3 regions of the Desulfosporosinus sp. BICA1-9 genome follow, and region 3 is predicted to be linked to each of the others. Evidence: riboswitches for the same ligand, from Rfam matches in the RefSeq annotation. Region 3 holds a riboswitch; each other region holds the start of a gene.

Region 1 (3,280 bases), on a different contig from region 3:
AGTGTTTCCGGGAGGATGACTTAGTGTTCAGAATTGGCGGAGATGAATTTGCCATCCTTTTGCCAAAAAGTGACCTGAAAATTGTGGAACAAGCTTGTTATAGAATTCGTAAGGCTGTTGAGGAGTACAATAGCGAGAATTTAGAGTTTCCACTTAGCTTATCTATAGGATCTGCTGTAAGTGAGAAAACGAATGTGAATGTTGATATGGTCTTTAAAGAAGCTGATGATGGCATGTATCGGGAAAAACTACATCGAAGTAAAAGTACCCGCAGTGCCATAGTTCAGGCACTTATGAAAGCTTTAGAGGCTAGAGATTTTATCACGGAAGGGCATGCCGATCGTCTGCAAGACATAGTCCTAACCCTTGGAGAAGCAATGGGATTAGCCGAGCGTACTCTTGCAGATTTGCGATTGTTGGCCCAATTTCATGATATCGGCAAAGTGGGTATTCCAGATCGTATACTTTTTAAGCCTGGGCGTTTAACCTTTGAAGAATTTAAGGAAATGCAGCGACATAGTGAGATTGGACATCGGATTGCACAATCTGCCCCGGACCTGCTTCCCATTGCCGATCACATTTTGAGACACCATGAATGGTGGAACGGTCAGGGCTATCCTTTAGGACTTAAGGAAAACGACATTCCCTTAGAGTGCCGCATTCTGGCGATTGCGGATGCCTACGATGCCATGACAAGTAATCGTCCGTATCGAAAAGCCATGAGCCAAGAGCAAGCTTTTAATGAATTGATGGCAAACAGCGGGCTTCAATTTGACCCAAAATTAGTACCTATATTTGTTAAAGTATTTAGTTTCGATCAATCGTCGATCCGTCCGATAGGCTAAGATTGGTTTTACTGGATCAACATAACCCGAGGGAAATACTACTCAATGAGTAGTATGGGAATTAGAGGAAGCTGAAAAACTGACAAGTTAAGAGAACGGTGTAGAAATCGTGTCCGATAGGATTGACTAATCACATTTTCCATGTTATTTTTAACAAAATATATATGATGTGGGCAGGGGAGCTAGAAAGGCTGGCTGAGATTTAGACCCGATAAGGTCTAAGACCCTTTTAACCTGATCTGGATAATGCCAGCGTAGGTAAGCAGTTTTTACTCTTTTATGAAGATGAAAGAGCACAAACCCTATTCTGGGGATCTGTGCTCTTTTTAGTTTTTAAAGAGAGAATATTTAATAATGGAGGAGGTAGTCACCCGTGAAAAAAGTACTTACTATAGCTGGTTCAGATTCTAGTGGGGGAGCAGGGATTCAAGCTGATCTAAAAACGTTCTGTGCTCATGGTGTCTATGGAATGAGCGTAATAACCGCAGTCACTGCCCAAAATACCCAAGGAGTTTTTGCTGTTCAGGATATCTCAAGAGAGGTCATTGCTCAACAAATCGAAGCAGTTTTCGACGATATTGAGGTCGACGGAGTGAAAATCGGTATGGTTTCCCAAGTTCAAACTATCGAGGTGATTGCAGAAAAGTTGAAACACTATGCGCCTCAAAGGATTGTCTTAGACCCAGTCATGGTGTCTAAAAGCGGTTACCACTTGTTAAACCCGGAGGCAGAAGTAACTTTGAGTAGGGAATTATTGCCCATGGCAATGATCGTCACCCCTAATATTCCAGAGGCTGAGGTCATGACCAAAAGGTCTATTGGCACGCTAAAGCAAATGGAAGAGGCTGCTAAGGTGATTTATCAGATGGGGGCTAAGAATGTACTTTTAAAGGGGGGACACTTAGAGGATGACTCTGTAGATATCCTCTTTGACGGTCAGGAATTTAGTTATTTTAGCTCGGTTAGGATTGCTACTAAGAATACTCATGGGACAGGATGTACTCTTTCATCGGCAATCACTGCAAATCTGGCGTTGGGGTACAGCCTTAATCAAGCAGTCTCCTTAGCCAAGGAATATATCACAATTGCCATTCAACATTCTTTAGCGATCGGAAAAGGCGTAGGACCGACTCATCACTTTTACACATTATACAAAAAGGCAGGATTAATAGAGTGAGTATAGCTTCAAAAAATAATTTAAGTATGTTTAATTTTTCAACCCTTTGGTTTGGCGCAGCTATTTCAGTCGCCGAAATTTTAACCGGCGGGCTGTTGGCTCCCCTAGGATTTAAAATGGGGGTTTTGGCTATCCTGATTGGACACTTGGTTGGAACCTCACTTTTGGTGTTAGCAGGAATCATCGGAACTAATGAGCGCATTCCTGCCCTGGTATCAACTCGAATTTCCTTTGGAAAATACGGTTCCTATCTATTTTCTGTTTTAAATGTTTTACAATTATTGGGTTGGACGGCTGTGATGATAATCGTCGGGGCCAGGTCGGTTAACCAGATCAGCAAAACCTTATGGGGATTTGATCAGCTGACGGTTTGGAGTCTGATTATTGGAGTCTTTATTATGATTTGGGTATGGCTTGGAAAAGATAGCGGCTGGAAAAAGGCGAACCACATAGCTGTGGTGCTATTGTTCTTGTTAACGATTATCTTGAGCACTATCATTTTCAGCAACCATGAACTGTTTACCAAACAGGTTGTCGGAGATATGTCTTTTGGCTTTGGTATAGAATTAGCTGTAATCATGCCTTTATCCTGGTTACCATTGATCTCTGACTACACACGCTTTGCTAAGTCAAGGAGAGACGGTGCCTGGGGCAGCTGGCTTGGATACTTCTTTGGCAGCAGTTGGATGTACATTATCGGCCTGGGCGCAGCGATCATCGCCTCGGACGCTGATCCCGCCGCAATGTTATTAGCAGCTAATCTCGGTATTGTAGCCTTAGGAATTATTGTCTTGGCTACGGTAACCACTACCTTCCTGGATGCTTATTCGGCTGGGGTCACATTTCTCAACATTTTCCCTAAATTAAATGAGAAAACGGTTGCCTTGGTCATGACTGGGATTGGAACCGGACTTGCGATTATCGTTAATATTGAGCAATATGAGCATTTTCTTTATGCCATTGGATCAGTGTTTGCGCCCTTATTTGCCATTCTCTTGACGGATTATTTCCTTTTAAAGAACAAGAAAATCCAACCTGAGCTTTTGATAAACTGGGGTACGTTACTCCTCTGTGCAGTGGGTACAGCTTTATACTATAGGTTTATCAAGTTAGACTTTGTTCTGGGCTCTACAATTCCTGTGATGCTGATTATCAGCATCTTACATTCTATAACATGGAGGTTGACTGCTAAATGGAAATACGTGAAGTAATCTTTGAAAACCTAAGGCTTGTTAAAGAAAAAAGTCCCTTAATTCAC
Region 2 (3,280 bases), on a different contig from region 3:
ACAGTGGACGAAAATCGAACAATAAATAGTGCCTCCTTTTATTAATGCACGTTAGTAATTCAGCCAATTTTAGCCTTCGGGTATTCTTCTTTATTTTCATCCTTATATCTTTTCTTAATATCAATATGCAATTCATATGCCAAGCCTAGTGAACTCGTTCAACAAAAGTTGAACATCGAGACTTCGGTGACGTAAGTCTCCAGTACGATAGTATCCAGTGGAGAGTATCGCCGTAGCCGCAAACCCGAAAAGCATACCTATCGGCGTAGGATAGACTTATGCCGAAGGCGCAGATCCACTAACGAATACTATCGCGCCGTAGGATGGAGTCTACTTCCTTCGCCGCCAAGCGGTCCTATTGGGAAAGGAGGCTTTCGTCACCGAAGCAGAGTACGGGGTACCACTCCCACTTACAAGAAGTGGGAGTCTCACGATTGGATGAAACTTCTTGGCATATGAATTGCATGTTTATTATAGTCATCACAGGTATGCACTTGTTTTTCCGTTCTACTCTGTGAATCCAAAAATAAATTAGTATGGAGAGGATGTGATTTAATTGTCATTAAAAGCCGCCTTTATTTTCCTTGCACCTCAAGCCGACCCTTCACTACATCAGGCAGATATTCAAACTCCACAGGTTACTCTACTCATTCGGGGAGTCCAAAATTATCAGGAAGCTGTTATTCTTGCACAACAACTGGTTACTGAAGGAGTTCAGGTGTTGGAATTATGCGGAGGATTTGGTAACATTGGGACGGCAAAGATCGTTGAAGCTGTAGAACAGAAAATTCCAGTGGGTACAGTACGATTTGATAGTCACCCCGGTTTGAGCGGAAAAAGCGGAGATGATCTATTCTTAACTTAGCCACCAAGGGCTGTAAGGATAACTCATCAAACTCTTACTGTCACGTTAGAAATCCTGACACCATAGCTAATCAATTTCCCCGAGAGAAAAACTCAAATTTTTCAATATACTTTATTCAATATTTACACCTTAACTCTTTTAGTTATATAATGGCATAGATGTAATACTAACGCAGGCAAATAATGCCCACTCACAACTAAATACGTCTTTTTGCTAGGGGCGCCCTTCGGGGCTGAGATGAGGAAACTCGATCCCTTTGAACCTGATCTGGTTAATACCAGCGGAGGGAAGCTAATCGTTATGCTTATAGAAGTATAAATGAGAACTGCTTACCGCAGTTCTCATTTTTTTTTAGTTTATACCCTCCCTGGTTCCTTGGTAGTGAGACGGGAATCCTTAGCAAAAAGGTATGAAGAACAGATGAAAGGAGGATGGTCTGTTGCAGATTATTCTAAACGGTGAAGCGCAGGAGCTTACCCCAGAATGTACCGTATTCCAGTTGCTCGAAAACAAAGCTGTGACCCTAAAAGCTGGGGTCGTGGAGCTCAATGGGAAAATTCTAAAACAAGAGCTCTGGCAAAGTACTGCAATAAGTGATGGCGATAGTTTGGAAATCTTAATTTTTATGGGAGGTGGCTGATACCGTGAACGATATCATACAGGGTATAAATCCATCGGATGACAGTTTACTCATCGGAGGAGTCAATTTACTCAGTCGTCTGTTCGTAGGAACCGGTAAATTTTCGTCTCATGAAATTGTGCCCCGAGTACTGGAAGCTAGCGGCTCCCAGGTGGTAACAATGGCTTTACGCCGAGTAGATTGGAAAAACCCTCAGGAGAATATTCTAAATTACTTACCTCAGAACACCATTTTATTGCCGAATACCTCCGGTGCACGCACTGCTGAGGAAGCCGTGCGAATCGCCCGCTTGGCTCAGGCTGCCGGCTGCGGGAACTGGGTTAAAATCGAGGTTGTACAGGATCAACGCTACCTTTTGCCGGATAATTGGGAGACGATTCGGGCCACAGAACAACTCGCGAACGATGGATTTGTGGTACTTCCTTATATGAGCCCGGATTTGGGGGCAGCCAGGCGTCTGCAGGATGCCGGCGCGGCAGCAATTATGCCCTTAGGGTCACCAATTGGAAGCAACCGTGGCTTACAAACCAAAGAACTTATTCGGATTTTGATCGAGGAAATTTCCCTACCGATTGTTGTCGATGCTGGCATCGGACGACCATCCGAGGCAGCAGAGGCCATGGAAATGGGAGCGGCTGCCGTACTTGTAAATACGGCAATTGCGACAGCAGGAGATCCGGTGTTCATGGCCCAAGCCTTCCGCTTGGCCGTAGCCGCAGGACGGCTGGGCTATTTAGCTGGACCGGGAGAACGACGAGTAACAGCCGAGGCGTCTTCCCCCTTGACTGGTTTTTTGCAGGAGGGTTAACGTATGTTCTACGAGCAAAAGACTGAATGGCAACAAAGGCTCCCAGAATCGATCTGGACGAGTTATAGCAGAGTAGACGTAGAGCGGGTGTTAGCCCGTGAAACTGTTCTCCCAGAAGATTTGGCGATCTTGCTTTCCCCAGCTGCCCAACCATACCTAGAGCCAATGGCCAAAAAGGCTCAAGCTTTAACTATCCGCCATTTCGGCCGCACGATCGGTTTGTTCACTCCCTTATATCTTGCTAATTTTTGTAGCAATAGCTGCCTGTATTGTAGTTTCCACGCTGGAAACGAAATTGTACGGTGCAAGCTAAGCGTCGAACAGGCTATAAAGGAAGGTGAAGCCATCTCATCGACTGGGCTGCAACATTTGCTGCTCTTGACGGGAGAATCCCGCTCACAAAGCGGACCCGCTTACATCGAGCAATGCGTCCGTGCTTTACGACCAATGTTTGCCTCACTGGGACTTGAAGTGTATCCCCTATCCACTGAGGAATACCGACGTTTGTACGAGGCGGGGGTTGATTCTGTCACTCTTTTTCAAGAAACCTACCAGGAAAGCACCTATGCTCTGGTACACCCTTCCGGACCAAAGCGGGATTATCACTACCGCTTGGAGGCACCGGAGCGAGCCTGTTCTGCTGGAATCTCCTCCATAAACATCGGAGCGCTCTTAGGTATCTCGGACTGGCGGCGGGATGCCTTTTATTCAGCACTCCATGCCGACTACTTGCAAAGAAAGTACCCCGGGGTCGAAGTAGCTATTTCAGTACCACGCCTTAGGCCCTATGCCGGCAGTTTTAGCTCATTTGCGACTCCCGTAACGGATGCCGCTTTAGTTCAAATTATTCTGGCTTACCGATTGTTTCTACCTCGGGCTGGGCTTACCTTGTCCACACGAGAAAGTCCGCAAATGCGGGAAAATTTGCTTCCCCTCGGAATTACACGAATCTCGGCCGGCGCTCTCA
Region 3 (3,280 bases):
TCATTAGCGCGTGCCGTAGTCACTTGTTCCTGATGGCTCACTCCAAAATCTGATTTTCCAGCCGCCACAAGCTGCTCGACATTTCCAGAGCTAGAAGGCTGGATGAATTCAACATCTAAACCCTCCTTTGAGAAATACCCCTTTTCTTGGGCAACAAATAGCCCAGTGTGATTCGTATTGGGAGTCCAGTCCAGCATTAAGGTTACTGAGGTAAGTGGCTCTGTCGCGGAGGTCGCGGGTGATGTAGACTTGACCCCGCACCCTGACAGTATAAGAATAGGAATAATTAATAAAGCAAGCAGCTTTTTCATACTATTATCTCCCTCATGATTATTTTCTTTTATTAATCAACTTTGGTTTTTGCTATGGATCCACGGTAATGCGAGTCGTGCAAGGAGGGTAATGAGGGCGTAATAAAGAAAACTCAAGGCGGTAATTGTAAAAATTGCGGCAAAAACACGGTCTGTCAAAAAAGAGTGTGAAGAGCGCGTCAGATAAACTCCTAATCCCGAGCTGGAACCCAACCATTCTGCTATCACGGCCCCCATGACACTATAGGTAGCGGCGATTTTCAGGCCGGCAAAAAGGGAAGGAAGAGCGTTAGGCCAACGAACAATATAAAACATTTGCCAACGGGAAGCCCCCATACTTCTTAATAGATTTAGGAGGTCAGCATCAGTTAATTCTAGTCCTTCGATTAGACTGATAGTAACCGGGAAAAAACACACGATAATGACAATCATTATTTTAGGCAGAAGTCCATAACCCAGCCAAAGGATCAAAAGAGGTGCAACGGCTATCAGTGGAACCGTCTGTGAAATAATTAGAAACGGATATAGTAGGCGTTTTAGCCAAGGGGATAGGACCATCACGCCTGCTGTGATCAGGCTGAAGACGACGGCAAGTGCAAAGCCAACTGTTGTTTCAACTAAAGTAATCAGAGTATGCATCCAGATTAGTTGGCGAGTCTCCCATAAGGCTTTGGCTATTTGAGCGGGGGTGGGGAGAAGCCAGAGGGGAACTTGCGCAATTGTAACTACCATTTGCCATGTCCCTAGAAAAAAGAGAAAGAACAGTAGGGCGGGAATCCCTTTCCACTTCAGACAACCCATTATTATGTTCGATACTTAGCGATTTTTTCAGCAATCGTTGAGCCACTCGGGACATAATCCATTTTAATGTAGGCCATCACTCTTGAGGCTCCAGCACGAATGCAAGCTTCCTGAGCTTCTTTGATGATAGCCCAAAGCTGGTCTGGTTCGCCTTCCATTGTTGTCTCCATAGGACCAACTTCATAGGGAACCCCACTGGCGGCAATGACTTTGATCGCCTCGTCCACAACTTCGTAAATGCGGGATTCCTCCACTTTAGGGATAACCTGTAAGGCCATAATGATTTTTGCCATCGTTTTTTCCTCCTTCTTATGAACAAGTTTTTCGTGAGAGAGTCTGTTAGTGGTGCCGCATAGCGGCATGGGAGTCTGATTAGTACATAAAAAATACCGCATGTAATGCGGCGTACTTATTCTCAACCCTCCCTACGCTGGCATTACCCAGATCAGGTTAAGGGTCGGGCAGATTGCCCCTCTCAGCCATAAGTTCTAGCTCCCCTGTTACCATATTAATTTATGTCATTCTAACATAATGATTGTTGCGGCGCAATCTATAATTTCCCAATATTACTTGCGCTATTTGCCTTAGCGCCCCACTCGTTGAAGCTTGCAAATCCTGAGATTGGTTATTAAAAGTAGAGAAATTTACGTTGTACTTCAGAGAATATATATTGACAGTAACTAGAAAGAAGAGTATTCTAGAATAAATGAGATATATTCTCAGTTATTATTCGACTTAAGGTGAGAGTGATTATCATTTCCGTGAGGAGGGATGACGATGGAGCGCTTTTTGGGAGACTTAAAAACAGGTGAATGGGCACGTGTGGAGCGCATTGATGGCGGAGGAGCTTTGCGTCGCCGGATGATGGATATGGGTATTGTTCCAGGTGTCGAATTAGAAGTTGTTCGTCAAGCTCCTTTCGGTGGTCCGCTTCAAGTTCGGCTGAAAGGGTATTATTTAGCAATGCGCCGTGCAGAATGTGCTAAAATTGTTGTAAGTAAAAAAGATCCCAAATGTTATGACCCTTTATTAGCAAGTCGATAAATTCAAACGATTTATAATAAAGTTAAAACGTGATGATGCCGCTTGGACATACATATGCTCAGAGGGGGGAGGCGGCTGGACATGAAAATTGCGCTTATTGGAAATCCCAATGTAGGTAAGAGTACTGTATTTAATGCTTTAACGGGCTCGAACCAACAGGTCGGAAATTGGGCTGGTAAGACGGTTGAACGCAAGTCAGGTGTCGTCAAAAGAGCCAGCCAGGAAATAGAGCTGATTGATTTACCAGGAACCTACAGTTTGACCGCATACTCACAAGAAGAGATTATAACGCGTGAATATATTATTCGCGAAAAACCAGATGTTGTTATGGCTATGGTTGATGCTTCAAATATTGAGCGTAACCTCTATTTAGTTCTTCAAATCCTTGAACTAGTGCCTCGTGTGGTGATCGGTTTAAATATGCTGGATTTGGCTCAGTCTGCAGGAATTACGATTGAGTCTTCAAATTTGGCATTAGCCTTAAATGTTCCAGTCGTCGAAATTGTTGCAGCCAAAGGAAAAGGAATTGAGGAGTTCTTAACGGAAGCCATTCGGGTTGGAAAGCTGGAAAACGACCCTCTACCGAATGAGGTCAGTTATCCGAAAGTACTTGAACAAAAGATTCTCGCAATGGAAGCGTTATTGGTAGATACTCTATGGGTCACGAGGTACCCATTGCGCTGGTTAGCTATAAAACGTCTGGAGAGAGATCCGGAAATTGGGCAAACGTGGAAGATAAATTCTGGAAAGTTGCCAATAGGTAAGAGCAGGGATGCTTGCTGTGATCTTGGAGAGGCAGTTAATTACGAACTACAAGAATCGACTCCTCTTCCAGGGGAGTCTTTGCTGCAGGACTATGAGAGAGAGGGCTGGACTAAGGACCATTTTGAAATGGCCATTGCGGATGCTAAGTACCAATATATTTCGGCAATTTTACCGCAGTTTAGGAAGCACGAGAATCCAGCTAAACCTACCTTTACAGATAGACTAGATCGTTGGATTCTTTCTCCATTTTGGGGTTATCCGATTATGTTAGTCGTCTTAACAGTCGTTTTTTGGATGTCCTTTATTGCCAGTGCGCCTATAGGGGGAGCAGTTTCACTTGGCATGGCCTGGGTTGCCGA

The links. Region 3 has a riboswitch for thiamine pyrophosphate ahead of JL57_RS24845 (thiamine-binding protein). Riboswitches for the same ligand answer to the same signal wherever they lie in the genome.
Region 1: it holds a riboswitch for thiamine pyrophosphate, as region 3 does, so the genes downstream of both, thiD (bifunctional hydroxymethylpyrimidine kinase/phosphomethylpyrimidine kinase) here and JL57_RS24845 (thiamine-binding protein) in region 3, are expected to answer to the same signal.
Region 2: it holds a riboswitch for thiamine pyrophosphate, as region 3 does, so the genes downstream of both, thiS (sulfur carrier protein ThiS) here and JL57_RS24845 (thiamine-binding protein) in region 3, are expected to answer to the same signal.

What each region holds. Positions count from the first base shown of each region.
Region 1 is NZ_JUEE01000247.1:74-3,353, forward strand. It holds partial or broken gene JL57_RS30385 (diguanylate cyclase) at 1-845, shown strand, start outside; TPP riboswitch at 1,011-1,124, shown strand; gene thiD (bifunctional hydroxymethylpyrimidine kinase/phosphomethylpyrimidine kinase) at 1,219-2,022, shown strand; gene cytX (putative hydroxymethylpyrimidine transporter CytX) at 2,019-3,233, shown strand; gene thiM (hydroxyethylthiazole kinase) at 3,215-3,280, shown strand, end outside.
Region 2 is NZ_JUEE01000154.1:80,405-83,684, forward strand. It holds gene JL57_RS19605 (DUF6506 family protein) at 557-865, shown strand; TPP riboswitch at 1,071-1,171, shown strand; gene thiS (sulfur carrier protein ThiS) at 1,305-1,505, shown strand; gene JL57_RS19615 (thiazole synthase) at 1,519-2,313, shown strand; gene thiH (2-iminoacetate synthase ThiH) at 2,317-3,280, shown strand, end outside.
Region 3 is NZ_JUEE01000202.1:19,202-22,481, reverse strand. It holds gene JL57_RS24855 (ABC transporter substrate-binding protein) at 1-311, opposite strand, end outside; gene JL57_RS24850 (ABC transporter permease) at 348-1,112, opposite strand; gene JL57_RS24845 (thiamine-binding protein) at 1,115-1,405, opposite strand; TPP riboswitch at 1,517-1,621, opposite strand; gene JL57_RS24840 (FeoA family protein) at 1,890-2,156, shown strand; gene feoB (ferrous iron transport protein B) at 2,238-3,280, shown strand, end outside.